2 regions of the Peijinzhouia sedimentorum genome follow, and region 2 is predicted to be linked to the other one. Evidence: riboswitches for the same ligand, from Rfam matches in the RefSeq annotation. Region 2 holds a riboswitch; the other holds the start of a gene.
What was found. Region 2 has a riboswitch for S-adenosylmethionine ahead of metH (methionine synthase). Riboswitches for the same ligand answer to the same signal wherever they lie in the genome.
Positions count from the first base shown of each region.

Region 1: it holds a riboswitch for S-adenosylmethionine, as region 2 does, so the genes downstream of both, ACOXY8_RS05175 (O-acetylhomoserine aminocarboxypropyltransferase/cysteine synthase family protein) here and metH (methionine synthase) in region 2, are expected to answer to the same signal.

Region 1 covers NZ_JBMPIY010000002.1:430,848-446,550, forward strand. The annotation lists gene ACOXY8_RS05125 (pyridoxal phosphate-dependent aminotransferase) at 1-158, shown strand, start outside; gene ACOXY8_RS05130 (DUF2254 domain-containing protein) at 219-1,553, shown strand; gene ACOXY8_RS05135 (zinc dependent phospholipase C family protein) at 1,555-2,544, opposite strand; gene rpsT (30S ribosomal protein S20) at 2,657-2,908, shown strand; gene radC (RadC family protein) at 3,023-3,721, shown strand; gene ACOXY8_RS05150 (DUF1684 domain-containing protein) at 3,718-4,344, shown strand; gene pheT (phenylalanine--tRNA ligase subunit beta) at 4,451-6,868, shown strand; gene ACOXY8_RS05160 (hypothetical protein) at 6,868-7,164, shown strand; gene ACOXY8_RS05165 (cell division protein ZapA) at 7,176-7,463, shown strand; gene rny (ribonuclease Y) at 7,526-9,094, shown strand; SAM riboswitch class I at 9,391-9,502, shown strand; gene ACOXY8_RS05175 (O-acetylhomoserine aminocarboxypropyltransferase/cysteine synthase family protein) at 9,749-11,071, shown strand; gene ACOXY8_RS05180 (homoserine O-acetyltransferase family protein) at 11,089-12,111, shown strand; gene ACOXY8_RS05185 (homoserine dehydrogenase) at 12,096-13,277, shown strand; gene ACOXY8_RS05190 (hypothetical protein) at 13,267-13,626, opposite strand; gene ACOXY8_RS05195 (hypothetical protein) at 13,623-13,844, opposite strand; gene ACOXY8_RS05200 (hypothetical protein) at 13,857-15,041, opposite strand; gene ACOXY8_RS05205 (PLDc N-terminal domain-containing protein) at 15,052-15,228, opposite strand; gene sucD (succinate--CoA ligase subunit alpha) at 15,333-15,703, opposite strand, start outside.
Region 2 covers NZ_JBMPIY010000001.1:260,337-276,039, reverse strand. The annotation lists gene ACOXY8_RS01280 (HD domain-containing protein) at 1-520, opposite strand, end outside; gene ACOXY8_RS01275 (Ppx/GppA phosphatase family protein) at 477-1,391, opposite strand; SAM riboswitch class I at 1,533-1,634, shown strand; gene metH (methionine synthase) at 1,685-5,377, shown strand; gene metF (methylenetetrahydrofolate reductase [NAD(P)H]) at 5,440-6,396, shown strand; gene ACOXY8_RS01260 (hydroxymethylglutaryl-CoA lyase) at 6,447-7,295, shown strand; gene ACOXY8_RS01255 (hypothetical protein) at 7,292-8,452, opposite strand; gene dprA (DNA-processing protein DprA) at 8,514-9,629, opposite strand; gene ACOXY8_RS01245 (MerR family transcriptional regulator) at 9,633-9,977, opposite strand; gene ACOXY8_RS01240 (M23 family metallopeptidase) at 10,018-10,995, opposite strand; gene alaS (alanine--tRNA ligase) at 11,140-13,764, shown strand; gene gatB (Asp-tRNA(Asn)/Glu-tRNA(Gln) amidotransferase subunit GatB) at 13,775-15,235, shown strand; gene ACOXY8_RS01225 (redoxin domain-containing protein) at 15,279-15,703, shown strand, end outside.

The sequences.
Region 1 (15,703 bases), on a different contig from region 2:
TATTATTATCAGAGAAAATCTGTGTTGTTCCTGTCAGCTCATTCTGCTCCAACCTTTTAGGCTTCAGAGTAACATTGTTAGAAGAGAACGACAGTTTGTTTATTGATACTTTCAAAAAAATATCTAACGCTATTCAGAAATATTTGAAATCTGCCTAACATGAATTGCCATGGCAAATTCATTAGTTTCAAATTAATAATTAATTGTTAATTTGAACTATGAAAGCCAAAATTCAGATCACATGGGGGTTTATTAAGTCAAGCTTTGCATTTGTTCCTACAATAATGAGTGTAGCAGCCGTTTTTACTGCCTACTTCTTTATTTATGTAGATAAGCTTGACAACCCTACCATCAATGATATTAGCAGTTATGTATACAATGGTGGTGCGGATGGCGCTAGAACACTCCTTTCTACCATTTCCGGTTCGATGATTGGCATAGCAGGGGTTTCATTTTCAATCACCATTGTTGCCCTTACCCTAGCATCGGGCCAGTTTGGCCCTCGTCTTTTACGTAATTTCATGAAAGATCTGGGAAATCAGTTTGTACTAGGCACTTATATTTCCACATTTATCTACTGTCTATTTGTAATACAGGCAATCCGATCTACAGGCGATATCGAATTTATTCCAAGATTATCCGTAGCATTTGCTATGGTGCTCGCAATACTCGGCCTAGGTGTTTTAATTTTCTTTTTTCATTATATATCCACCTCTATACAGGCCGATTATGTAATTGCCGATGCCTACCGTGACTTAGGAAGAGCCATAGACAAAAGCTTTCCTGAAAGTGTTGAAATATCCGAGGGTAAAAAATTTACGACCAACACACAATTAACTATTAATGACAAATCCCGAAAGGAAGTACAACAAATTAAGGCTAGTAAAAGTGGCTATATACAAGCCATAGACTATGAAGGCTTAGTAGCTATAGCCCAAAAGGAAGACTTGATTATAGAGATAGATTTGATGCCGGGTGACTACCAAATGATGGGTAGCGTAATCATGACTATCAAGACGAATAAAAACAATTTGGATGTGAGTGATAAACTCAACGACTGTATGATTGTGGGCAAACAAAAAACTTCTGATCAGGATTTGGAATACTCTATAGATCAATTGGTGGAGATTGCTGTACGAGCTTTATCTCCCGGCGTAAATGACCCAACCACAGCCATTACTTGTATCGATCATCTAAGCTCCGCTCTTTCAGTTATTGCCCTAAGGCAATTTCCACCTAATAATTATATGGATAGTGATGAACAATTGAGAGTAATTGCCAAGCCTTTTTCATTTACTGGAATGTTCAATACGGCTTTCGATCAGATTAGGCAAAATGGTAATAACACTGAGGCTGTATGCGTGAGATTACTGCAAGTATTTGAAAAATTAGCGCCAATTATGATTACCAAGGAGCAAAAGGATGTAATTGCTCTACATGCTAAAATGGTGCATTCGGCAAGTGAGAAAAATTTTTCAGAATATAGAGATAAGGAAATAATCGCTGAATTATACAGAAAGGTAATGCAAAAATTGGCTGCAAATATGTATTGATTCAATTATGCTCTCTCACATTGAGTTTACCATTTTCCCAATCCTCCCGCTCTTTTTCCATTTTGCTCAGCGTTTGAGGATCCATTTCATAACCCGCCAATTCTAGCAAATCGGGTTGTCCCGCATTTACCCAAGCTGTGTACCAAAAATCGCCAATCATTTTGATTGATTGCCTCATTCTATACTCTACCTGACCACCTAGCATATCATGATAAGCCTTAGAGAATGTTCTGGAATAAACGCGGGTAGTAATTTGCCCTCTGTCCTCAAAGCCCCATTTCCTTGCTTCGCCCATTGTTTCCGTAAGCTCTCTTTCAAAAGTCAACACTGAATCCAAGGCACCATTGGTTTCTTTTAATGCTTGCCATATCCGCTCAGTCGGATCATCAACATAATTTGCTCTACCAACGAAAAAATCGTATTCATCAGAATACAGCTCTGGCAGTCTAGATTCCCAAAAGCCATGAATCCCATATTGGTTGGTCAATTGCCCATTGTAATTGGCTGTAGTATGCAAAGGCACGTTCAAATCACCAATGTAATGGCCTAGATCCGCAGCAAAGCGAAGAATAGCACTTGCATCCTTATTTTCAAAAGCTCTAGTAAGTTGATTGAATACTCTATACACATTCCATGGAGCAGTGCCATGAGCCATTAATGTATCTTCAGTGAATTTTTTCACTGCCTCATTCCAGTTTTTTGGCAATTCCTCCAAAGGTTGATTCCCAAAATTCTCTAGATCAATAAAATGTCTTGGAGCCTCCCCTTCCACCGCATATCTACGTCGATCTGGATTTACAGCATTTTCCGTGATGTATTCAATATTTTTTTTGAAGAACGGAATCATCTCTGGCGGGAGGGTAAAAACCGCCTGCCGATTGATCAGTTTATGGGCAAAAAAGCCCCAACCAAGCCCGTTGATGGGCATTATCAAAAATAAAATAATCGTCAAAAAACTGATTACCTTTGTATGAAACTTACTCAAAATCATGGGTATCAATCATATTATTTGTAAATCTTTGAAATATATTTTGCCAATATGAATAAAGACCTTAAATTTGCACTCTCAATTTTGAACGAGTCTTTAATTTCTTACATATACTATGGCAAACCATAAATCAGCACTTAAGAGGATCAGATCCAACAACGCCAAGAGACTACGTAATAGGTATCAAGCTAAAACTACACGTACTTTCATCAAAAGACTAAAAGGCACTACTGATAAAGCAGAAGCTACAGAACTTTACAAAACTGTTTCTTCTATGCTTGATAAGCTTGCTAAAAAGAACATTATACACAAAAATAAGGCTTCTAACAACAAATCGAAATTAGCGACATTCGTTAATAGTTTGTAATTAGCTCTTTTTAAGACCTATATAAAAATGCTCCGCATGTGTGGAGCATTTTTCATTTATTTACATTCTCATATTTTTTGAGTATATTCATTGCCTAACAAATCTCTACTGGCAATGAAAGAATTTCCAAAAAGCCTTTCGATCACTGCATGGGCAGAAGAGGATCGTCCACGCGAAAAACTTCTCAACAAAGGTCGCAATATACTTACCGATGCCGAACTGCTTGGCATCTTGATAAGAGCTGGCACTCGATCTCTCAGTGCTGTAGATCTCGCCAAACATATTCTCGACAGTGTTGGAAACGATCTGGAAAATTTAGCTAGGCTCAGCGTAAAAGATCTGGAAAAATTTAAAGGGATGGGAGAAGCAAAGGCTATTGCAATTGTTGCCGCACTAGAAATTGGAAAGCGACGCAAAATTCGAATTAGTCTAAAAAAAGTTAAAATCACTGCTTCGGAACATGTTTACGATTTAATGAAACCTGACCTTCTGGATTTAGAACGAGAAGAATTTTGGATAATACTTCTGAACCGAGCCAATAAAGTGCTTAGAAAAGAAAATATCAGTCGCGGCGGCGTTACTGGCACAGTAGCCGACCCGAAAATCATTTTCAAATCAGCTCTTGAATATCTCGCTTGCGGTATAATACTCGTCCACAATCATCCTTCTGGGAACCTCAAACCAAGCGCATCAGACATTTCGTTAACAAAAAAATTAAAAGATGGTGGTAAACATTTAGAGATTAACGTACTTGATCATATTATCTTTGGAGACAATGGATATTTTAGCTTTGCAGATGAAGGAATATTATGATAAAAAATAGCTGGTTAGTTGCAATCGTAGTTTTCGTTGTGTTAGCAATTGGGCTTTACACACTTTTTGGCCGAGAAGACAACTCTGTATATGAAGAGGAAATCAATACAGAGCGGGAGGATAAAAATCGCTTTATGCGCTACAATAACACCTCTCCAATGAGTGATGCCCAAAAAGCAGATTTCAAAGAACTTGAGTATTTTCCAATAGACCCAGAATTCAAAATTAAAGCTCGCTTAGAAGCAGTAGAATCTAATAAAATGCTCGTTCTGCCAACTAATGATGGCAAAGAAGAACGCTACCTCAAATATGCATACGCCAATTTCATATTGAAAGGTAAGCAACAAAGGCTGCTGATACTTCAACCAATGGTTAGGCAATTTCAGAACAAACTGTTTCTGATTTTTACCGATGAAACTACAGGAGTGGAAACTTACGGTGCTTGCCGATATATCGACTTGGTGAAAGAAAGCGACCAAACTATTACCATCGATTTCAATATGGCTTACAATCCATATTGCGCTTATACAGATGAATTTAGCTGCCCCCTCCCGCCAGCAGGAAATCATGTGACAGTAGCAGTAACTGCTGGTGAGAAGGATTTTTTACCTGGCGTTTATTAGAGATTTAACTCCGTTTCAAATTATTATTCAAAGGAATTTGCATTTGAAATTTGGCAACCGTACAATATCCCTATTTTTGCACATTATTTCATTTTGACTTTTTTTCATGAAGATATCATACCATTGGCTCAAGGATTTCATTAAAATCGAAGAAAGCCCTGAGCAAATTGCAAATATACTAACTGCCACTGGCCTCGAAGTAGAAGGAATTGAGAAGTACGAGCCCATAAAAGGCGGCCTAGAAGGCTTAGTAATTGGCGAGGTGATGGAATGTAGCCAACATCCAAATGCAGATAAACTTAGTCTTACAAAAGTGGATATTGGCGAAGCTGAATTGGCCTCAATTGTATGTGGCGCGCCAAATGTTGCGACAGGGCAAAAAGTGATTGTAGCCACTGTAGGTTGTACACTTTACCCAAGCTCGGGTGAGCCATTCAAAATCAAAAAGAGCAAGATCAGAGGGGAAGCATCAGAAGGCATGATTTGCGCAGAAGATGAAATAGGTCTGGGAAGTTCGCATGCTGGCATCATGGTACTCGACACCAATTTACCAAATGGCACCCCCGCTGTTCAATATTTTGACTTACCAAATGACATTGTATTAGAAATTGGACTGACTCCTAACAGAGCAGATGCAGCATCACATTTGGGTGTAAGTAGAGATCTAAAAGCTGTACTCGGTAGAGAAATTTGTCTGCCTGCGATTCCAAATCTACCAAAAGCAGAAAGCCAATCGAAAGTTGAAGTAAAAGTAGAAGATACCGAAGGCAGCATTCGCTACAGCGGCATTTCAATCAGTGGTTTGAAAGTAACTGAATCGCCAGAATGGCTTAAACACAGATTACAAGCCATTGATTTAGAACCAATCAACAACATTGTAGATATCACAAATTATGTATTGCACGAGCTTGGACAGCCATTGCATGCATTCGACCAATCAAAAATTACCACTGGAAAAGTGGTAGTGAAAACCTTGGCTGCGAATACGCCATTTGTAACATTGGATGATAAGCAACGCAAACTTGGCCAAGCCGATTTGATGATTTGCAATGGCGATGAGCCAATGTGTATTGCAGGAGTATTTGGCGGAATAAATTCTGGAGTAACTGAAAGTACCACAGAGATATTTTTAGAAAGTGCATGCTTTCATCCAGGCAGGATCAGAAGCACAGCTAATCATCATGGATTGAAGACAGATGCATCATTCAGATTCGAAAGAGGTACTGATCCAGAAATTACCCTCAAAGCAATGTGGAGAGCGGCTTCACTTATTTGCGAAATAGCGGGAGGTAAAATCGCCTCCGATGTTATTGATATTTATCCAAACCCTGTTACTAAACCTGTAATTGAAGTTAGCTACAAGAATATAGATCGCCTTATTGGCAAAGTGCTTCCAAGAGAAGAAATCAAAAGAATTCTGGTAGCCTTGGATTTTGAATTGAGTAAAGAAAGTGATTTAGGATTTACGGTACTGGCGCCAACCTACAGAGTGGATGTAACGAGGGAGGCTGATGTCATTGAAGAGATATTGAGAATTTACGGTCTCGACAATATAGAGCTCGCAGCGAAAAATCAAACAGAGTTTTTGGCTGAATTCCCAAAAGTAGATTCCTCCCGCCTTCAGCAAGATATCAGCAATATTCTGGCAGGCATGGGCTATTCAGAAATCATGACTAATTCATTGACTAAACCAGATTATAGCCAAAAAATTGATGGGTTTGATCCAAATGAAAATGTTGAAATCCTTAATAAACTAAGTGAAGAATTGGGAGTAATGAGGCAACATTTGGCTTTCACCGGAATGGATGTATTGGCTCATAATCTAAACCATAGACAGTGGAATTTGAAGCTTTACGAATTCGGCAAGACTTATAAAAAACTCTCTGATGGCAGTTATCATGAGCAAGAAAAACTAGTCATCTATTTGGTAGGAAATAAAAGCGAGGAGAACTGGATAGAAAAAGAAAGGCGAGCCGCTTTTCATGATTTGTACCAAGTGGTTAGTAATATTTCAGTGAAATTAAATCAAAGAGATTTGCAAACTACTCCAACCAAAAATCCGATGTATGCCTATGCATTGGACTTGGCAAATAAGGGTGGAAGCCTTGCATTACTTGGTCAGCTACATCCAAAAGTGGGCAAATTGGCTGGAATCAAAGAAGAAGTATTTATGGCCGATATCGATTGGCAGGAATTACTCAGCCAATTTAATGAAAACACTAAACTCCAGGAAGTTTCGAAATTTCCAGAAGTTAGAAGAGATTTATCATTGGTTGTTGATAAAAAGGTAAGCTTTTCGGATATTCAGCAAATTGTAGCAAGAAAAGAGTTTTGGCTTATCAAGAAAGTGAATGTTTTTGATGTGTATGAAGGCGATAAAATCGAAAGCGGGAAAAAAGCCTACGCATTAAGTTTTATTTTGCAGGACAGTCAGCGAACCTTAAATGAAAAGGATATAGACAAGACGATGGCTCGTTTGATAAAATTATTTGAAAACGACCTCTTCGCATTGATAAGAAAATAATGAAAGAACACCAATTGGACGCATCAATTCTTCAACTTGAAGAAAAGCTTCATAAGTTATTAGACTTGCAAAATAGCCTCAAAGTAAAGGTTTCTGAGCTGGAAAGTGAGAATATAAAACTTAAAAATGAGCTTGAAGAAAAAAGCGAAAAATTGGATAATTTTCAAAATAAGTGGAAATTAGCTAAACTTGTAGAAGGTATTCCGGCAGAAAAACGAAATACTACTGAATTGAAGAAGATTATCAGCGACTATATCAAAGAAATTGATTTCTGTATAGCGCAACTTGGCAAATAATATATACCTGAATGGGAGAACTTTCAATTAAAATTAAAATATTTGACCGAGAGTATCCGATGAAGGTTAAACCCGAGGATGAGGAGAAAATAAGGACGGCATGTAAAACTATCAACGATATGTTGAAGGGTTATTCATCTCGTTTCAAAATAGACGATAAGCAAGATTTACTCGCAATGGTGGCATTTGATAGCCTTGTAGAGAAACTAACTGCTGAAAAATCTATTTCAGGAAAATCAGAATTTCTTAACGATAAGTTATCAGAGCTGAATGGACTGTTAGATAAATCCCTTGGTTGAAATTTAGCCCAAATCTTTAGAATCAATAGCATCGTTCCTTCTGCCCATAAACATAAATAAAAATGGGTGAAAGTGTAATAATTGGACTGATTGCCGCTCTTGTGGGCCTGGCTATTGGTTATTTGGTAGGTAAAAGCCTGCTAAGCAAAATAAGAAAAGAAAAAGAAGAAGAAGCTGAAGAAAGAGCAAAACGTATTTTAAAAGATGCTGCTCAAGAAGCGGAAACCATCAAAAAGGATAAGATCCTCGAAGCAAAAGAGAAGTTTCTCAAGCTTAGAAGCGAATTTGAAGAAGAGTCGAATAGGAAAAAGAATATCCTATTGACCAATGAAAATAAGCTGAAGCAAAAGGAACAAATGCTAGCCAAGCAAATGGAGCAAACCAAGCGCAGGGAAGCAGAAATTGATAGTATCAAAGAAAATGTAGCTGCACAGCTGGAAATTGTAGGTCAGAAGAAAGAAGAGTTGGAAAAAGCGATTGCAGAGAAAGTTTCTGTACTGGAAAAAGTAGCCAACCTCAGTGCCGACGAAGCTCGCGAACAGTTAATTAATACCTTGCGAGATGAAGCTCAAACAAAAGCTGCCTCACATATCAAGGATATTATTGAGGAAGCAAAACTTACCGCGACTAAAGAAGCCAAGAAAATCGTAATCAATACTATACAGCGTACTGCCACAGAGCATGCTGTAGAAAACTGTGTTTCCATTTTCAATATTGAAAGTGATGACATCAAAGGTAAGATTATCGGACGAGAGGGTAGAAACATCCGAGCGCTTGAAGCTGCTACTGGCGTAGAAATAATCGTGGATGACACGCCTGAAGCAATCATCATTTCAGGCTTCGATCCGGTGCGTAGAGAAGTTGCTAGACTTTCCCTTCACAGATTGGTACAAGATGGCAGAATACACCCTGCTCGCATAGAGGAAGTAGTAGCCAAAACGATGAAAAACATCGATGATGAAATCGTTGAAATTGGTGAAAGAACAGTAATTGATTTAGGAATTCACGGATTGCACCCAGAGCTTATCAAAATGGTAGGCCGTATGAGATTCCGTTCATCTTATGGTCAAAACCTATTGCAGCATAGCCGCGAAACCGCCAAGCTTTGCGCAACAATGGCTGCAGAACTTGGACTCAACTCCAAACTTGCCAAGAGAGCAGGCCTACTTCACGATATAGGAAAAGTATGGCATGAAGAACCAGAATTGCCTCACGCTATTTTGGGGATGGAACTGGCCAAAAAATACAAAGAGCATCCGGAAGTTTGCAATGCCATAGGAGCTCACCACGACGAAATCGAAATGACCAGTCTTATATCACCAATTGTTCAAGTAGGTGATGCGATATCAGGCTCCCGCCCAGGCGCACGACGCGAAATGATGGAATCTTACATCAAGCGACTGAAAGACTTGGAGGCATTGGCCTTAAACTTCGACGGTGTGAACAAAAGTTATGCAATACAAGCAGGACGCGAACTTCGTGTGATGGTAGATGCTGATAATGTATCTGATGAAAAAGCGAAGCAAATAAGCTTTGACATCTCGCAAAAAATCGAAAAAGATATGCAGTATCCTGGTCAAATTAAGGTGACGGTAATCCGAGAAATGAGATCTGTAAGTTTCGCTAAATAGATATCTAATCAACCAAAATAATGAAAAGCTCTTCCAAATTGGAAGAGCTTTTTTGGTTTTATTTCCTCCCACTTTTTTCCTCCCAATTCCTTGAAACTACTCTTAAATTGATTTTCACTTCCAAAATCAATTGGGTTTCAAAAATATTTCAAAAAATATTTTCTTATGTAGAAACCTATATTTCAATTAGTTAAGACAACAAAGATTGGAAATCATAATATTTTTTGCTTTAGGCCATTTGGACAATTCAATTTTCATCCTCTACATTTGTAGCATCATTCCTCGTGAGAGCGATTGATTTATAAAGAAGAGGTGAGAGACAGGCTCGATGACCCTCTGGCAACCTGCATAGCTTAACAGCAAGGTGCCAATTCCTGATTTCGACAAGGTGTCGGAAGAATATAAAACAGTTGCAATATGAACACACAATACACGCACAATTTTGTCAATTTAGATTCCGCACATGTTGCGCAAATCTCTTTATTTCTATCAATTCCTCCTCGCATTCTAAGCTTCAACAGTTGTTGTTGCCTGATGTCTTGTTGTTGCTAATTCCGAGTAATTCGCATCATTTCTATTGCTGAAATATCTGCCTGCAAATGGCTGATAACATATCCCTAAACTATCCTTTTTCCACAATCTAATTCCACAAAAATGTCAATTTCAACAAATTACCGATTCGAAACCCTGCAATTGCATGCAGGCCAAGAAGCCGATCCAACCACTGGATCACGGGCTGTTCCCATTTACCAGACCACTTCTTACGTGTTCAATAATTCCGAACATGGCGCTAATCTTTTTGCGCTAAAGGAGTTTGGTAATATTTACACACGCATCATGAATCCAACCACCGATGTGTTTGAAAAGCGCGTGGCGGCATTGGAAGGCGGCGTGGCGGCATTGGCTGTAGGCTCTGGGCAAGCCGCACAGTTCATTGCGATCAACAACATCCTTCAAGCCGGCGATAATTTCGTAAGCACAAGCTATTTGTATGGCGGAACCTACAATCAATTCAAAGTTGCATTCAAGAGATTGGGCATTGAAGTGCGCTTTGCAGATGGAGATAAAGCAGCTTCATTTGAAAAGCTGATAGACGAGAAAACGAAAGCGATTTATATAGAATCGATCGGCAATCCAGGATTCAATATTCCTGATTTCGAAGCAATTGCATCCATCGCTCAGAAAAATGAAATTCCATTGATCGTAGATAATACTTTTGGAGCGGGAGGATACTTGGTGCAGCCGATAAAGCATGGCGCAAATATCGTGGTGGAGTCGGCTACAAAGTGGATAGGTGGGCATGGCACTTCCGTTGGTGGAGTGATTGTGGATGCAGGCAATTTCAATTGGGCTAATGGCAAATTCCCACAATTTACTGAGCCTTCTGAGGGCTATCATGGGTTGAAATTCTGGGATGTATTTGGAGAAGGCAATCCTCTTGGACTTCCAAATATTGCCTTTGCCATTCGTGCTAGGGTTGAGGGTCTGCGAGATTTTGGCCCTGCATTGAGTCCATTCAATTCATTTCTTCTACTGCAAGGCTTAGAAACGCTTTCGCTACGAGTGCAAAAGTCGGCGGACAATGCTTTGCTTTTGGCACAATGGCTGGAAAATCATGAAGCTGTAGAATATGTAAACTACCCTGGATTAACTTCTAGTCCATATCACGCATTAGCCAAAAAATATCTTCCGAATGGCTTTGGAGCGGTGCTCTCATTCAAATTGAAGAACGGCAAAGAAGCTGCTGATGAAGTGGTAAATAATTTGGAATTGATAAGCCACGTGGCAAATGTTGGAGATAGCAAAACACTCATCATTCATCCGGCTACTACTACCCATCAGCAATTGAGTGAAGAAGAGCAAAAAGCTGCAGGAGTTGCGCCTGGCTTATTGAGAGTTTCTGTAGGTTTTGAACATGTGGAAGATATCAAAGCAGATTTTGAGCAAGCATTTTCGAAGGCAAACAAACAGGTTTAACCTAAAATTTCAGCGAGTTGACTAAGCGCAAATTCATATACAATAAGCCATTCAACTTGGAAAGTGGCGGACAATTACCACAACTGGAAATAGCCTATCACCATTTTGGTGCAGAGATTTCGGATGGCAAGCCCATCATTTGGGTGTGCCATGCACTTACTGCCGACTCGAATGTATTGGATTGGTGGAAAGGCCTATTTGGAACTGGTGATTTATTTGACCCCGCCGATTTCACCATTATTTGCGCAAATATGCTTAGCTCATGCTATGGGAGCAGTTCGGCACTCTCCTACTCTGAGGAATTGGGCAGACTTTGGTATCATGACTTCCCAAGTGTAACCATCCGTGATATTGTACGAGGACACGATTTGCTCAGACAAGAATTGGGCATTGAGCAAATTGAATTGTCAATTGGTGGCTCCACAGGTGGTCAGCAAGTATTGGAATGGGCTATAATGCAACCTAAGGTATTCAAGCAAATATGCGTTTTGGCCAGCAATGCTTTACACTCTGCTTGGGGGAGAGCATTCAACGAAACACAACGAATGGCTATAGCCGCAGATCAAACTTGGCAAGAAAACAATACTGATGCTGGCAAAAAAGGCCTCGCAGCTGCGCGAGCAATCGCCATGCTTTCCTATCGCCAATACGATACTTACAAGGAAAGCCAGCAAGATGACCCAGAAGCGATCAATGACTTCAGAGCATCATCATATCAGCGCTACCAGGGACAAAAGCTTAGTAATAGATTCGATGCATTCGCTTATTGGAGACTTTCAGAAGCAATGGACTCGCATAATGTGGGCAGAGGAAGAGCCAGTATAGAAAATGCCTTGGCGCAAATTGAAGCTGAGGCCATCATTATTGGTATTTCTAGCGACGTACTTTTTCCTCCCGCCGAACAGCAGCTGATTGCGAAACATATTCCTCAGTCACATCTCAGCATCATGGATTCCCTATACGGGCATGATGGCTTTTTAATTGAAACAGAAAAAATTACCAAAATTCTAAGACCTTTTATTACATGCAAAAACAGTTAAAAATTGGCCTCTTCGGTTTCGGTGTAGTTGGCGGTGGCTTGTACGAAGTGTTGAAACAGACTCCGGGTTTCAAAACGGAGATATTAAAAATTTGCGTGAAAGACCGCAAAAAGAAAAGACCTGAAGGCATCGATATTTTCACCTTCGAGAAAGATGATATTTTGGGAAATCCGGATATTAACCTTGTGGTGGAATTGATAGATGATCCCGATGAAGCATTTGAAATAGTGAAAACTGCCATGCAACGTGGCAAAGCTGTTGTTTCAGCTAACAAAAAAATGATTGCTGAGCATTTAGAGGAATTGCATGCGCTGCAACAAGCATATCGAGTTCCCTTTCTATATGAAGCTTCTGTCTGTGGAAGTATCCCAGTAATTAGAAATTTGGAAGAATACTACGATAATGACTTGCTCAGCAGCATCGAAGGTATTTGTAATGGCACCACCAATTACATCCTCACTCGAACGATCGAGGATCATAAAAGCTATGAAGAAGTACTTGCTGCAGCCCAAAAACTAGGTTTTGCAGAAAGCAATCCCAAATTGGATGTGGAAGCTTTCGATCCGAAATTTAAGCTCACCATTCTGATTGCGCATACCTTTGGCTTATTTCTTAGCCCAGAGCAAATCTTCAATTATGGCATTCAACATTTGTCAATAGAAGATACCAATTATGCACGCGAAAAAGGCTTGAAACTCAAACTAATTGCAAAGGCCTATCGAGATAATGGAAAAGTACATGGCTGGGTAATCCCTGAATTTGTAAGTGATCAAAGCCACTTTTACCATGTTCACAATGAGTATAATGCGGTGCAAATTGGTGCCGCATTTACAGATAGTCAGTTTTTTATTGGCAAAGGTGCTGGCAGCTTCCCTACTGCCTCAGCGGTATTGTCCGATATATCGGCGCTCTCTTACGAGTATAAATACGAATACAAAAAAGCTCGCCAAAATCGATCAGCTGAATTCTCAAATGATTTGCGCATTAGGTTGTATATCAGATACAAAAATGAAGAAGATTTGAACGAGCTTGAATTAATTGATGTCGAAGAATCTTATATCAACAAAAATTATCGCTACAAAATAGCGCATGTGAGTTTGGATAAGCTAAAAGAATTTGATCCAGCTTCTAGAGTTATATTCATTGCTCATCATCCTATTTATTGAGGAGAATTTGAAAGCAAAATCCACCTAAGGCGTAGGCGGCAAAATCGAATGGATCATAATAAAATTTGGCGGATAATAGTGGAAAAATAAACTCACCAACCAAAGCAACATAAATAGTAAGGGCAATGACCTCAGACAGAAAAAGGCGGGAGGGAATTGCCCTTTTTGCTAAAAACCAATTGCGCTCAAATTGCCATGCTCCCAGCAATACAATAGGCGCAACAAATGGATCTAGATAACTATCAATAAATGGAATATAGATACCAAATCCATATTGCAGAATTTGGTGAAGTAGGAACAAGCACACAAAATACCAATAGAGCTTGGAATAGACTGCCAACGGACTCATCCAGCTGCGAAGAAAGTGACCAAAAGAATGATGAAAACAATAGGCGAAAAGGCGATGACAAATATACTTGCGATAGTGCGCGTGAGAATATGCAACAGCTTTTGAAGCACATTTTGATTAGGACGAAATTTCAGCCATTCAAAATATTGAATGGCCCAGTCAGCAATTTGCTCTCTGAGCAAAATCAAGAATGGTTTCTCATCTTCTGGCTGGCTCATTTAGTTTAAGCTTTAATTTACCTGAACATCAACCTTAATCTTTTCAAAGTCCTTGTAATCATTAACTTTAAGGGTCAGTACTTTTTGATCCTTCCCATCTCCAAATTCAATTTGGTAATCTTCACCCTCTCTTAGAAACATCGCAAAATAACCATCTTCCGAATGGCTATACACCCAAGCCTCAATTTCTGATGATTTTAAATTTATTGCTTTGATTACTATTTCTTTGGGCTTACCATTTTTCTGTCGCAATATGGTTCCATTTAGCTCTTTTACTGGAGCAGGTAAAAAACTCTTATCTAGAAAAGTTGTCTTTGGGTTGCCAATGTCTGAGACAGAATCTCTCTCAATAAACATGGCAACATTAGAGCCAGTAAGCAAATTCAGATAAGAATTTGATGGCTTTTCAAATAAACTATCGGGAAGAGGAATACCTTTCTGCCAACCGTTCGCTGTTTTCTTTGCCATCAAAATTTTGACTTTATTATCAAAAGCTGAATCTGCGCTAAAAGAATGTGTGAAATAAATCGTTTTACCATCGGCACCAAAAAAAGGCGCATACTCTTCTCCAATAGTGTTAATATTTTCTCCCAAATTCACTGGCTCAGTCCATGAATTTTTGCCAGAACGATGAGAAATAAAAATGTCCTGAGAGCCAATGCTTTTATCGTTTTCAATTGCCAATAACATCAGATGTCCATTTGGATGTACATAAAAGTCAGAATACTGACCTCTGATTTCTAGATTTTCTATTTTTTGAGTATCAGGGAATCTCCATTTTCCTTTCACCTTAGTGGACATTGATAATCCAGAGCCAGGACTACCCTTATCATATTTATTTAATAGATACAAACTTCTGTTGTCTGCTAACAAAGAAATAGGGGCATTAGGAAAATCATTATTGATTGGTTTTCCTACATTTTCTGCCTCTGTCCAATTACCATTTTCAAACTTCGTAAGATAAACATCGCCTGGATCTTCTAGCCCGCCAACATTATCTTCAACATATTTTAAACTAAAAAATAATAATTTTCCATCGTGACTAAAGACTGGTTTTGCTACACCTGTATAGCTTGGTTTGAAGTCTATTTCGGGTGGCTCTTTGTATATTTTCAAACGAAGCTGAAAAGAATAGACTGAGGTACAATTAAAAAATAGTAGTAAAAGGACTAGACCTCCACAAGTAAATTTTCCCATCTAAGTGATTTTATCTCGTACTCTTCCCTCTGCCAATTAAAAACCAAAGAATAGTGCCCACTAATGGTAAAAATATCACAACCAAAATCCAGATAAGCTTATCTGTACTTGATGAAAAACTACTGCGGAGCACATCTATCAAAGTGAATATATAGATGATTGTGCCTATGATGCCAAGTCCAAACATGGTGGTAAAAATTTGTGATTGATAAATATGATTAAATGTGAACTAAACTAAACAAAAAAAGCGAACCGAAGCTCGCTTTTTTCAATTTTCCATCTAAAATAAAACTATTTTCCTAGGGCTTTCAATACCATATCGCCAATTTCAGCTGGAGACTGTACTACCAAAAGACCACACTCTTCCATTATTTTCATTTTTGCAGCTGCAGTATCATCTTCACCACCTACAATCGCTCCCGCATGACCCATTCTACGGCCTGGAGGTGCTGTTTGTCCGGCGATGAACCCAATTACAGGCTTAGTACCATTTTCTTTGATCCATTTTGCAGCCTCAGATTCCATGCTTCCACCAATTTCACCAATCATTACGATAGCTTCAGTTTCGGGATCGTTCATCAATAACTCTACTGCTTCTTTGGTAGTAGTTCCAATAATTGGGTCGCCACCTATGCCAATACAAGTGCTTTGGCCTAGACCAG
Region 2 (15,703 bases):
CGAGTACATCAATGATAAAGGAAATATGCTCATCTTCATTTACTTGTAGCATTTCCATTCCTTTATTTATTTCTTCACGATCTACACTAGCGGCGAAGGACTTTTGCTTTAATTTTTTCTTCACACTTTTTACGGCCATTTGGTTGATTCCTTCCGGCCTTACTTGAGCACAAGCTATAATAAAACCTGTAAGCTCATCGCAAGCAACTAGTGCTTTATCCAATGTATTGGTGTATTCTTTCCCCCATTTGGTGTAGTGGGCAGATATGGCATGAGCCAATTTATCCTCCCGCAATTCTTTCAATTTGGCAACTATAATATTTGGATGCTGGTCAGGAAAAGCCTCATAATCTGCATCGTGCAACAGTCCTGCAATTGCCCATTCCTCAGGATCTTCACCAAGTTTGTTTGCATAAGCTTCCATTACCAATTCTACACTTCTCGCATGTCTTAAAAGGCTTTCACCTTTAGTCATTTCAAGCAATAAGGCCTTTGCTTCTTCTCTGTTGAGTTTTCCCATATTTCAATTTTTTATACATATCTTGAATCATACCATCCTTCAAACCCATATCTGGCACTAGGATATTGGTGGCTTTGGCTGCTTTCATTGCAAACATGTATATATCCGATGCTGGCAAGATTACATCAGCTCTATCAGGATTCAATTGTAATTTGTTGATTCTTTCTTCCAGCGTAAATCCTGCAAGATATTCTCTTACAGCTTCAATTTTTTTGATAGAAATGGTTTTACCGGGTTTTTTCTTAGCCAGATCAGCTAATTTATTAATGTTTCCTCCAGTGCCAATAGCTGTGATTCTACCATATTCTTTTTTGATATTTTGCTTGATCCAATCCTCCATTCTTTTCCACACAAGTGGAGATTGATGGAAAGACAAACGCCGAACTGAACCTATTTTAAATGAGTTAGCAGCAACTTTTTGCTTATTCACATAAATATTCAACTCCGTGCTACCACCGCCCACATCGATATGCAAATAGGCTTTGTCTTCAAGATAAGATGAGAGTGAATTGTTGATTATTTCCGCTTCCTTATCGCCATTGATAATGTCGATCTTAAGGCCAATTTCATTCAAAACTCTAGCGGCTATTGTGGCTCCGTTTTTTGCCTCCCGCATTGCTGAGGTTGCGCAAGCTCGATATATATCTACTTCGAACAAATCAATTAAGATTTTGAACGATCGCATCAACTTCACAAATTTCTCCTCAGTGTCAGGCTTAATCAATTTCTCCGTAAAAACATCCTGACCAAGCCTAAGAGGAAAACGAACGTACTCTATTTTTTTGAAAGTAATGCTCTCCTCATACTCTAATACACTCGTAATTTGAAGTCGAATAGCGTTGGAACCGATGTCTATAGCAGCAATTTTCAAAGTAGAAATATTTAATCTAATCAAATGTAATCAATGAATCTAAATTACTTCTTCAATCCCATTGAATAAAACCTTATAGAAAGTATTTCTTGAAAAAGTGTAAAAGCTTTGCAAAGCGAATCTTTTGTGCTTCTTTTGTAAATCTTATCAAGAAAGACCGAGGGAAGGGCCCTTTGACGTCTTGGCAACCTTGTTCGACTTGGTGCCAAATCCCTACCAACAAATAGTTGGTATAGATAAGTTGAGCCTACCTTGACTGTCTTTCTTGTATTTGAGCATCTAGAAAGACAACTATGCAAATCAAAGACGTATTAAAGGAAAGAATTTTGGTGCTGGATGGTGCAATGGGCACAATGATCCAACGCTACAAATTGAGTGAAGAGGATTATAGAGGTGAAAGATTTAAAGATTATCCTTCGCCACTAAAGGGAAATAACGATCTACTTTCCCTAACCCAACCTGATATTATTTATCAAATCCATAAGGATTACTTAGAAGCTGGTGCGGATATATTGGAAACCAACACATTCAATTCCACCCGCGTTTCTATGGCAGATTATGACATGCAAGAGCTCGTTTATGAGCTTAATGTGGCATCTGCAAAATTGGCTAAAAAAGCTGCTCAAGAATACACAAAAGCAAATCCAAATAAACCTCGATTTGTTGCAGGCTCAATTGGTCCTACAAATAAAACCACCTCTTTATCTCCAGATGTAAATGCACCTGGGTATAGAGCAATTCTGTTCGACGATTTGGTGACAGATTACAAAGAACAAGCAAGAGCTTTAATTGAAGGTGGAGTAGATATCCTATTAATAGAGACGGTTTTTGATACCTTGAATTGCAAGGCCGCACTCTACGCTATAATGGATCTTTTCGAGGAAATTGGCCGAGAATTGCCAATTATGGTTTCTGGAACCATTACAGATGCAAGCGGGAGGACACTGTCCGGGCAAACTACAGAGGCATTTCTCAATTCCATTAGTCATGCTCCTTTACTTTCGGTTGGACTCAATTGTGCTTTAGGCGCTAGACAACTTAAGCCCTATCTGCAAGAGCTTTCGCGCAAAGCACCATTTTTTGTAAGTGCGCATCCAAATGCTGGCCTGCCAAATGAATTTGGAGAGTACGATCAAAGTGCCAGCGAAATGGCAAGTATCGTAGAGGAATTTCTTAAAGAGGGATTGATCAATATAATCGGTGGCTGTTGTGGAACTACGCCAGTTCATATTAGAGCATTAGCTGCTATTGCAGATAAATACAGTCCAAGAGCTATTCCTAAAATAAAACCATTGATGAGGCTGAGTGGATTGGAAGCTTTCAATATCACTCCAGAAATCAATTTTGTAAATGCTGGTGAGCGTACGAATGTAACAGGCTCCAAAAAATTCGCGAGACTTATTCGTGAAGATCGCTACGATGAAGCGCTTACAGTAGCCCTTAGCCAAGTAGAAGGTGGCGCCCAAATCATCGATGTGAATATGGATGAAGGCATGCTTGACTCAGAAGCTGCCATGACCCTATTCCTTAACCTGATTGCCTCAGAACCTGATATTTCCAAACTACCCATAATGGTAGATTCCTCTAAATGGTCGGTAATTGAGGCAGGACTAAAATGTATCCAAGGCAAAGGAATTGTCAATTCAATAAGCCTGAAAGAAGGTGAAGAGAAATTTATAGAACTAGCCAACAAAGCTAGAAAATACGGCGCTGCAATTATTGTTATGGCTTTTGATGAAAATGGTCAAGCCGATAATTATGAACGCAGAATCGAAATTTGTAAAAGGTGCTATGATATCCTTACTCAAAAAGTAGGTTTTCCAGCTCACGATATCATTTTCGATCCTAATATTCTGACTGTCGCAACGGGTATAGAGGAACATAATAATTACGCAGTTGACTTTATAAATGCCACTCGATGGATAAAGGAAAATCTTCCTTATGCCAAAGTAAGTGGTGGTGTATCCAATATTTCATTTTCGTTCCGTGGCAATGATGTATTAAGGGAGGCGATGCACTCTGCATTCCTATATCATGCGATTAAAGCAGGAATGGATATGGGAATCGTAAATGCCGGGATGATCGAAGTATATGAAGAGATTCCAAAAGAGCTGCTAGAACGAATTGAAGATGTACTCCTCAATCGCCGACAAGATGCTACGGAGAGATTGCTTGAACAAGCCGAGAAAATCACCTCCAAAGGAAAAGTGCAGGTACGCGACGAAAGCTGGAGATTAGAGCCTGTAGAAAAGCGCCTTAGCCATTCCTTAGTGAAAGGGATAGTTGAATATATAGATGAAGATACTGAGGAAGCCAGAAAGCTATTTGACAAGCCACTAAGTGTAATTGAAGGTCCATTAATGGCTGGAATGAACATCGTTGGTGATTTATTTGGCGAAGGTAAAATGTTCCTCCCACAAGTGGTGAAAAGCGCGCGTGTAATGAAAAAAGCCGTGGCCTACTTATTCCCATTTTTGGAAGCCGAAAAGCAAGAAGGAGCTTCTAGCAATGCAGGTAAAATATTGATGGCTACCGTAAAAGGGGATGTCCACGATATTGGTAAAAATATAGTAGGAGTGGTGCTGGCATGTAATAACTTCGAAGTGATTGATATTGGCGTAATGGTGCCTTTAGAGAAAATCCTTGCCGAAGCTGAAAAACACCAAGTTGATATAATCGGACTTAGTGGATTGATTACCCCATCGCTGGATGAAATGGTATATGTAGCCCAAGAAATGGAAGCGAGAGGAATGAAAACGCCATTACTTATAGGAGGTGCTACAACCTCCCGCATTCATACAGCCGTGAAAATTGCTCCCGTATATTCAGGCCCTGTAGTGCATGTAAATGATGCTTCCCGCAGTGTTCCTGTTGCATCAAACTTATTATCCGAAAATAAGGAAGCCTTTTTCCAATCCATCAAAGAGGAATATACCAAGCTAAGCACCGACCATAAAAGCAGAAATAAAGACAAGAGATTTATCGACATCGAAAGTGCAAGAGCGAATAAATTCAAAATAGATTGGGATCAACCTTCTGCGCCAAAACCGACCTTTTTAGGAACCAAAACATTGATTGATTATCCTCTTGAAAACTTGGTTCCTTATATCGATTGGACACCATTTTTTCAGACTTGGGAAATGAAAGGCAGATATCCGAAAATTTTGAACGATCCAAATTATGGTGTAGAAGCCAAAAAGCTGTTTGATGATGCACAGGAATTATTGCAAAAAATAGTTAGTGAAAAATGGATTCAGGCAAATGCCGTATTTGGGTTTTACCCGGCAAATGTAAAAGACGATGATACCATTTTGGTGTACGAAAATGATGACAGGAATGAAGTAATCACGCAGTTTCACACACTAAGGCAGCAAGGAGAAAAGGCGGGAGGAATTCCAAATATTTCATTTGCGGACTTTGTAGCACCAGTGGAAACTAATTTGCCGGATTATATTGGAGGCTTTGCAGTAACAGCCGGATTGGGAATCGAAAAGTGGCTAGACAAATTCAAAGCTGAACATGACGATTATAATTCTATAATGCTAAAAGCCTTAGCAGATCGACTGGCAGAAGCATTTGCTGAACACTTGCATGAGCGAGTAAGAAAGGAATATTGGGGCTATGCTTCAGATGAAAGTCTGCCAAATGATGAGTTGATCAAAGAAGAATATAGAGGTATTCGACCAGCTCCGGGCTATCCTGGCTGTCCAGATCATACTGAGAAAATCACACTGTTCAATTTGCTTGAAGTAGAGAAAAATGCTTCTATTGAACTCACGGATAGTTTGGCGATGTATCCAGCTTCATCGGTGAGCGGAATGTACTATGCGCATCCGCAATCAAAGTATTTTGGCTTAGGAAAAATTGGTAGAGACCAAGTAATAGACATTGCTAAACGCAAGAATATGCCTTTGAAAGATTTGGAAAGATGGCTGTCTCCAAACCTCAACTACGAACCAAGTGATTTTGTCACAGTAGAAGTTTAAAATTTGTAAACTATTAAATTAAACAAGAGATCTTTAAGCAATGATCTCATTTCAAAAATAGAATGAAAGTAACTGAACATTTCAAAAAAGCTGGCGATAAAACACTCTTCTCATTTGAAGTTTTGCCACCATTAAAAGGCGAAAGCATCAATAAGCTTTTCGATCATATTGATCCATTGTTGGAGTTCAAACCTCCTTTTATTGATGTTACCTACCACAGGGAAGAGTATGTTTATAAGAACCGTGGGAATGGCTTGCTTGAGAAAAAGTCTGTACGCAAAAGACCTGGAACTGTAGGAATATGCGCGGCCATTAAAAACCGATACGATGTAGACACAGTACCACACATAATTTGTGGTGGCTTTTCAAAAGAAGAAACTGAAAATGCTTTGATCGATCTCAATTTCTTGGGTATTGACAATGTGCTTGTATTAAGAGGCGACCCTATTAAATCGGAGCCTGTATTTATATCGGAACCTGATGGCCATAAATATGCGACAGACCTGTTGAAGCAGGTAAAAGATATGAATGAAGGAAGGTATTTAGAAGACGATTTGCAAAATCACTTTCCATCCGATTTTTGTATTGGTGTAGCAGGTTACCCTGAAAAACACTTTGAAGCACCAAACCTAAAGTCAGATCTTAAATACCTGAAAATGAAGGTTGATATGGGCGCTGATTATATCGTTACTCAAATGTTTTTTGACAATCAGAAGTTCTTTGAGTTTGTAGAAAAGTGCCGAGCAAATGGAATAAATGTGCCGATAATTCCTGGCTTAAAACCACTCACTACTCAAAAGCAAATAACTACCCTCCCGCGTATTTTCCATATTGATATTCCTGAGGAATTTGCAGATGCTTTGGAAACTTGCAAAACCAATGAAGAAGTAAAGAAAATTGGAATAGAATGGTCGATCAAGCAATCGAAAGAATTGATGGATTACGGAGTGCCTTGTTTGCATTATTATTCAATGGGCAAATCAGATTCTATTGTTCAAATAGCCAAAGAACTATTTTAGAACTAAAAGCCTTTTAAATCCAGACAAATTATTTCTGATCGAATTAAGCCATGAAGATTATTGAATGCCCAAGAGATGCCATGCAAGGCATTAAAGAATTTATAGATACTGATCAAAAAGCTGCTTATATCAACCAATTACTAAAAGTTGGTTTTGATACCATTGATTTTGGGAGCTTTGTTTCGCCAAAAGCAATTCCTCAAATGCGCGATACAGCTGAGGTATTGGCTCAATTAGATCTGAGTAATACTAAGTCTAAACTTCTTGCCATCATAGCCAATGTTCGAGGAGCAACTGATGCAGCACAATTTGAAGAAATCGATTATTTGGGCTTTCCATTTTCTATTTCAGAGACCTTCCAATTAAGAAATACAAACAAAACTATTGCCCAAGCTTTGGAGGAGTTGGCGAAAATTCAAGAAATAGCCGAGCAGAAAAATAAAGCCGTAGTAGCCTACATCTCGATGGGATTTGGGAATCCATACAATGATGTGTACAATGTGGAATTGGTAGAGAAATATACCGAGAAGCTTGCTGATTTGGGAGTAAAAATCATTTCCGTATCTGATACCATTGGCAATGCAAAACCTCAGCAGATAGAAGATATTTTCCCGGCATTGATGAAAGCATTTCCGGAAGTGGAATTTGGTGCGCATCTGCATAGCACGCCAGATACTTCGATGGTGAAAATTGAAGCAATGATTAGGGCAAATGTGCAACGAATTGACTCTGCAATGCGAGGATTTGGTGGCTGCCCAATGGCAAAGGATGATTTGACCGGAAATTTAGCTACTGAGCAATTAATAGCTGTTTTAGAAGCCAATAAGATAGAATTGGGCTTGGATAAATCTGAATTCAAAAAGTCATTAACAATGGCGGGAGAAATCTTCCCTAATTAAAAGTAATTCCACACCGACTCAGTTTTCAGTGCTTTGAAATTATGCTCAAAGTAATCGAGTAGTAGCAGAATAATGGTGAGCATACTTAGCCAAGTAAGTATTGTCAATACTGGTGAAGCTGAGAAATCGATAAACAATCCTGCAATGCCAAATAGAAACAATTGCAGGATATAGAAAAGGAGGGGAGAACTACCGTAAACGATAAGCGCATCTCTCACCAAGGTTCTCTTTTTGATAAAATGAAAGCTCAAGTAAAGTATTGTCAATCCAAAAGAAGTAGATAAAACAATATAACTGAGTGATGGTGGCAGTTTACTGAAATTAAAAAAGCCTATCAAACCATTGTCTCTCATTGTGAAATCATCGTAAAGATTTTTCCATCGAAGAACCACAAAAACTAATAGCAAAACCAAGGCTAGTATAGTGGTGATTTTCAACGTCTGTATTGGCTGCTTTCGGTAATATCTTGCTAGCACCATTCCGAATCCCGGTAAGCCCATCCAAGGTAATAATGCAAATCCAACTTTAATGGGAATGGTGAATCCTGGAATTGCCAAAAATCTAAAATAAATAGCCTCATTTGGGTTTGAAAGGCCTTTTAGATTTATAATTGTCCAGCCAAGTCCCATTAAAAGAACCGATATAGCCAATAGCTGTTTGCTTCTAATCTTGGTGAATACACTCCAAAATATAAGGCAGAATCCCAAAGATGAAAGGATTCCAAAGTATAATAGATTGGAAGAGTAAAACTCAAAGCCGGTGTTAATTTGCTGTATAGAAAAACCTTGAAATTTAAAATTGGCTAATATGCGCAAAGGGTTTTCAATTAAAAATTGAAGAGCGATTAAGAAAACACCACGAGTTGCCATCGTTCGAGCTATTTTCGGTGTATTCCAGCTTTCCCATTTTTTGTTTTTAGAAAACAAAATGATTGATGCGCCTAGCAAAATATAAATGCTTGGAATAGCTAAGCTCGCTACCAAAGTTGCCCAAAATTGAAAAGGCGGGAGGTCGGCAAACTGTCTTCTAGTCCAAAATTCAGCACCCATATTATTGCCTGTGAAATACCACAGGGTCAATAAGGATATAAGCACCAAAAGTACTCCTCGCCAAAGATCAATAAGTGCTAGTCTTGTATGACTAGGATTGGTTTTCATGGGAAATAGGTGTATTGCAGGTTTGAAATTACGGTAATTGCAGGAAATTCAATAATCTAATTTAAGAAAGACCAAATCTTTTTCCCGGCAATGATTTCACAACACCTTTAAATTCAAGGCTCAATAGTATTCCTGCTAGTCTGCTTACGTTTATTTGTGTACGCCAGCTAAGCTCATCAAGTAGAATGGCACTTTTAGCCTCAATCAATTGATTTAATACTTGCCATTCTTCTTCAGTAAAATCCGCTTGGTTGTAATTCCCATTTTGGTTTTTAGGTGCGGACAAATCTGTATCATCCCAGCCCATTTCTGCGAGGCATTGGATGATGCTGGTGAAAATTCTAGCCTTATTTTGGCTAATTAAATTATTACAGCCTTCCGAATATGTATTACCCAAATTACCCGGAACGGCAAAGACTTCTCTATTGTAACCATTGGCAAGTTCGGCAGTAATCAATGCACCCCCTTTTTTTGCAGCTTCTACCACAATCACGGCATCGGCCATTCCAGCTACTATTCTATTTCGGGCAGGAAAATTATGTGCATCTGGAATTGAACCTAATGGAAGTTCAGTCATAATTCCTCCCGCTTCTTGCATTTGCTTGGCTATATCTCGATGTGCTGCAGGGTAAATTTTATCCATACCATTACCCATCACCGCAATGGTAGGTAATCCATACTTCAAAGCCATTCTGTGAGCTTGAATATCAATCCCATAAGCAAGTCCACTTACAATCATGATATCCTTGCCTGCAATGTTCTTTATGAGTTCTTCGGTAACTGATCGACCATATTCTGATGCATTTCTAGAGCCTACAATTGCCAAATTGAATGAGCTTTGCAGAGATGCCCTATTTCCTTTGAAATACAAAACGGCCGGGCCATCTGGAATATGCTTGAGCTTGGTGGGATAGTGAGAATCTGTAAAGAAAAGTAGATCGATGCCATGCTTGTCGATTTCCTCCAGTTCAGCTTTGGCTATGTCAAAAGTAGATTTGGTTTTAATAATCTCAGTCGTTTTTTTACCAACGCCTGGGATTTTCAAAAGTTTGCCTTCAGGTAAATCGAATACCTTTTGCGCACTACCACAATAACTTATGAGTTGCCGGATATTGAAATCACCAATGGAAGGAGTGAGGTACAGCGCAAGTTGATATAGCCTATCGTCTGCGGCCATTGACTAAGGAAGGCTTTCCTGTAGCTCCACAAGGAAGCTTCTGATGTTACGGAGTGAATTGATCATGGCTACATTGTCGGTAATTGTACCTTCTTGCTGTGAATTCTTGATAAATTCCCTAGCACCTTGCAATGTGTAGCCTTTTTCTTTTACGAGATGGTAAACGAGCTTTACGCTTTCTACATCTTTCTTGGTGAATACTCGATTGCCTTTTTTGTTCTTACCCGGCTTTATTATATCAAACTCACTTTCCCAAAAACGAATCATTGAGGTAGCTACTTTGAACATTGCAGCAACTTCCCCAATGGTGTAATACTTTTTCTCTATCTCTTTTTCCTTGTAAGGCATCTCGTTTTGGTATTCGGTGCTTAAATATAATGCATTCTAATTAAGAAAGTGATTGGTTTTCGATTGAAGCAAGCTCAAGCAATTTCTCGTATTCTTCAGGAGTCAAATCTTGGAAGAAGTAATTTACTGGATTTACGAATTTGCCATCTTTCAATATTTCATAATGCAGGTGAGGCGAAGTAGATTGACCGCTTGAACCAACATAGCCGATTTTTTCGCCACGCTTTACTTTTTGACCTTTTCGTACTTCAAAAGCACTCATGTGTGCATATCTGGTTAAATAGCCAAATCCATGATCTACTTCTATATATTTTCCATATCCCCCAAAAGTGGTTTTTACTTCTACTATTACGCCATCACCTGTTGCGTAGATTGGTGTGCCACGAGGAGCGGAGAAATCTACACCGGCATGGAATTTCTTTACTTTCAGAATTGGATGGGTTCGCATTCCATAGCCGGAAGCAAGTCTATTTAATTCTTTATTGTTGATTGGCTGGATAGATGGAATGGCCGCCCAAAGTTCCTCTTTATTCATGGCCAGCTCCATCAGTTCGTCATGACTTCGTGTTTGGACATACATTTTCCTTTTTAGTATGTCAACCTCTTTCATCAAGTCAATAATTAATTCCTCCCGCTGTAAACCACTTTCCTTGAAGGATTTGTATCTGTCAACACCGCCAATGCCACCTCTGCGGATAGTCGCTGGAATCGGCTCTGCTTCAAATATTACGCGGTATATATCATCATCTCTTTCTTCTAATGAAGCTATCACAGAGTTCATCTTATCTAGCTCTTGTTTGAAAAACTCATAATAGATTACGAGCTCTTCATTTTCCTTTTTGAGTTGAGCTTCTTTTGGAGATTCGAAGTATTGGCTGTAAATAAAAAGTATGCTGATGGCAAGGATAAATGATACTGAGAAGAAACCTAAAAAATTGAGAAATACATCCCATTTGCTTACTCGTACGCGTTCGTACTTGCAGGTTTCGGTATCGTAGTAATATTTTATTCTTGCCATGTGGTAGGGTTAAATATTATCTTAATTTTGTGCTTTGGTGTAAAATATTTAATCAAGACACCCAAATAACGGTAATTTTACTGTCGCAAATATACGATTATAGTTTTTTATAGTTCAAGTCTTACGAAAAAGTCCAAGATCCGAATGGAATCGAAAATAATACGTCAAAAATACATCGAGTTTTTCAAAAGCAAAGAGCATAGTTATGTGCCTTCATCGCCTCTAGTAGTACAAAATGACCCAACCTTAATGTTTACCAATGCTGGTATGAATCAGTTTAAGGATTATTTCCTGGGTAATAAGGTGGCACCTTGGCCTCGCGTTGCCAACAGTCAGAAGTGCCTTCGGGTTTCGGGCAAGCACAATGACTTGGAAGATGTTGGTATGGATACCTACCACCACACCATGTTCGAGATGCTAGGAAATTGGTCCTTTGGCGATTACTTCAAGAAGGAAGCGATCCAATGGGCTTGGGAATTGTTGACGGAAGTATATCAACTGCCAAAAGACAGAATGTATGCATCTGTGTTTGAAGGTGACAAGGATGATAACTTGGCTTTCGATCAGGAGGCGTTTGACTTGTGGAATGAAATAATCCCGGCAGAGCGTATTATCTATGGCTCCAAAAAGGACAATTTCTGGGAAATGGGCGATACAGGTCCTTGCGGCCCATGTTCGGAAATCCATATAGACTTAAGACCTCAATCTGAGGTAGATAAAGTGCCGGGTCGTGATTTGGTCAACAATGACCACCCGCAAGTTGTGGAGATTTGGAACCTGGTATTTATGCAATTCAATCGCATGGCCGATGGAAGTTTGAAGCCTTTGCCTGCACAGCATGTGGATACAGGAATGGGTTTCGAAAGGCTTTGCATGGCCATTCAGCAAAAGACATCAAATTACGATACCGACGTATTCACTCCATTGATCGAAGCAATTTCCGCTGAAGCCGGAGTGAAATATGGCGCCGATACCAAAACGGATATTGCCATCCGTGTAATTGTGGATCATATCAGAGCTATCTCATTCACGATTGCGGACGGTCAATTGCCGAGTAATAATAAGGCGGGTTATGTAATTCGCCGGATTCTTCGTCGTGCAGTTCGTTATGGCTATACATTCTTGAATTTCCGCGATCCATTTTTATTCAGACTGCTACCGATTTTGGCCGATCAGTTCGATGGCGTATTTCCGGAACTTAAAAGCCAGCAAGATTTCATCGCTCGTGTGATTATGGAAGAGGAAATTTCTTTTCTCCGTACACTTGAGAATGGTCTTAAAAGCTTCCAGCAGATTAAAGAGAACTTAAAATCCAATACTATTCCAGGAAGTCAGATTTTCGAATTGTACGACACTTTCGGTTTTCCTTATGACCTCACGGCTTTATTAGCAAGAGAAAATAACCTCCAATTAGATGAGGCAGGATTCAAAAAAGAATTAGAATCTCAGAAATCAAGATCGCGCAAAGCAGCTGAGCAAGAGAAATCAGATTGGATGATCGTATCGGATGAAACGGATGTGGAATTTGTGGGATATGACAATACTGAAGCATCTGCCAAATTGCTACGCTATAGAGAGATAAAAGAAAAAGGAGGCACATATTACCAATTGGTATTGGACAAAACACCATTTTATGCCGAAAGTGGTGGCCAAGTAGGAGATAGCGGCAGGTTGATTTGTGGTGATGAAACTATCGAAGTATTCGATACCAAAAAGGAAAATGACCTGATCATCCAATTCACGAAAAAGCTACCGAGCAATCTGGAAGCAGACTTTCTTTGCCAAATCGATGTAGAGAAGCGAAATAGAACACGCAATAATCACAGCGCAACGCATTTGCTTCATGCAGCTTTACGAGAAGTATTAGGCAATCATGTGCAGCAGAAAGGCTCTTTGGTAAATTCAGAAATATTAAGATTCGATTTCTCGCATTTCAGCAAAGTGGAAGAAAGCGAAATCCAAAGAATCGAAGATATTGTAAATCGTAAAATCAGAGAGAATATCGCCTTAGACGAAAAGCGAAATGTGCCAATAGAAGATGCAAAAGCATTGGGTGCTACAGCGCTATTCGGTGAGAAATACGGCGAATTTGTACGTGTGATTACTTTTGGACAGGATTTCAGCGTAGAGTTATGCGGTGGTACGCATACTCCGGCAACAGGTAATATTGGCTATTTTAAAATAGTGAGCGAGAGTTCTGTTGCTGCGGGTGTTCGACGCATCGAAGCGTTGACTTCTGAAGGAGCCGAACTTTATATGCGTGAAAAAGAAGCCATTCTTAATGAAGTGCAACAGATATTGAAAGCACCAAAAGATGTTGCCAAAGCACTCCAACAATTGCTGGACGATCGTAGCAATCTGCAAAAGGAATTGGAAAAGCTGCATCTCGACAAAGCTTCCGGTATGAAGGATGAATTGAAGCAAAAGCTGTTTGCTCATTCCAGCATGAATGTGATCGTAGAGCAAGTGAATCTGCCCAATGCAGATGCGCTGAAAAAGATCGCTTATGAATTAAAAAATGAGGTTGAAAACTTGATGCTTATCTTAGGTGCTGAGATCGACCAAAAGCCAATGATTGCTGTGATGATTGCAGATAATTTGGTGACCGAAAAAGGCTTAGATGCTGGTAAAATGGTAAGAGAACTCGCCAAGAATATTCAAGGTGGAGGGGGAGGTCAGCCATTTTTCGCAACAGCGGGAGGTAAAAACCTTGCTGGTTTGCCAAAAGTTATAGAAGCTGCACAATCAATGATTAAAGAGATATTGTAAAAAATAGGAAATGTTAACTACCACAATAAGAGATAAATACCGTGTTGTAATTGGACTAGAAGTTCACGCTCAATTATTGACACAAAGCAAAATGTATGTTTCGGATTCTACGGAATATGGCAATATGCCCAATATGCATATCAGCCCAATTACTTTAGGTCATCCGGGTACTTTGCCCAAAGTCAACAAAACGGCAGTGGAATATGCCATCAAAATGGGTATTGCTTGTAATAGTGAAATCAGTAGATATCAAATCTTCGATCGCAAAAATTACTTCTATCCAGATCTACCAAAAGGCTATCAGGTTACGCAAGATCGTACACCGATCTGTATTGGCGGTGGCGTGAAAATAAAGGTGGGAGAGAAGGAGAAAACAGTTACGCTCACACGTATTCACATGGAAGAAGATGCCGGTAAATCCATCCACATGGCGGAAGAAACGGATACGTTGATTGACTTGAATAGAGCGGGCGTTCCGCTAATTGAGATTGTAACCAATCCTGATATTGACAATTCCGACGAAGCTTATGCATTCTTAACTGAGATCAAAAAGCTTGTTCGCTACTTAGAAATTTGCGATGGCAATATGGAAGAAGGCTCGCTTCGTTGCGATGCCAACGTTTCTGTCATGCTCAAGGATGCTAAGGAATTTGGCAAAAAAGTGGAAGTGAAAAATATGAATTCCTTTAAGAATGTTCAAAGAGCGATTGAACATGAAATTGAACGCCAAATCTTGATGGTAGAGAAGGGTGAAAATATCCCATCCGAAACCAGAACTTTCGATGCTGTATCGGGCAAAACAAGCAGCATGCGTACGAAGGAAGATTTGAACGATTATCGTTATTTCCCAGAGCCCGATTTAAGCCCATTGGTGGTTTCAGAAGAATGGCTTAATAATGTGAAAAACGATATGCCGCCACTTCCTTGGGTATTGTTCGATCGTTTTATGAAGGATTATAATCTGCCCGAATATGATGCGCAAGTGTTGACGGATAGCAAAGAGATTGCCTTATTCTTTGAAGATTTGTGTACACATACGAAGAATTACAAAGCTGCATCCAATTGGGTAATGGGTCCGGTGAAATCTTATTTGAATGAACTAACTCTTCATATCGAAGACTTCCCAATTACGACCAAGCAATTGTCACTATTGATCGATTTGGTAGATAGCGGAAAGGTGAACTTCTCATCTGCTTCACAAAAGATCTATCCGGAGCTATTAAAGAATCCAAGAGAAAATCCATTGCAAATTGCAGAGAGATTGAACTTGGTGCAGGATAGTAGCGAAGATTCATTAATGCCAATTATCGAAGAGGTAATCGCTGCATTTCCTGAGAAAGCGCAAGAATATAGAGATGGCAAAAAAGGCCTTTTGGGAATGTTTATGGGCGAAGTAATGAAAAAGAGTAAAGGCAAAGCTGATCCTAAAGTTGCGAGCGGACTGGTTAGAGAAGTTCTCGAAAGGAACTAAACCATATAACTCCAAGTTTTTAGGACTGATCAAAATTTAACAAATGAAGAATTTGATACTAAGTATTTTAAGCCTGTTAATATTCATTGCTTGCCAGCCTCAAGAGACCGAGCATAAGCAACAAACTTTTCCGCTAGAAATTACGCTGAGTGGCGAAATTAAGAATCCAAAGGAGGGACTTATTCTTCTTCAAGCTCTTGAAGCGAATGAATTGAAAACTATTGATACGATAAGCTTAGACAATAAGAATTCCTTTGAAACTATAGTTTCTCTAGATCAACCAAACCTATTTTTATTGCGTGTTTTTGATTTAACTCCAATCACTTTAGTGCTTAATGATGAGGATGTTAAAGTAAGTTTAGATGCATCAGAATCAAGTGATAAAGCTAAGATCGAAGGTTCTAGAGATACGGATTTATTTACGGCAATGCAGGTGATCATTCGTGAATATCAGGAAAAGGAGAGAGC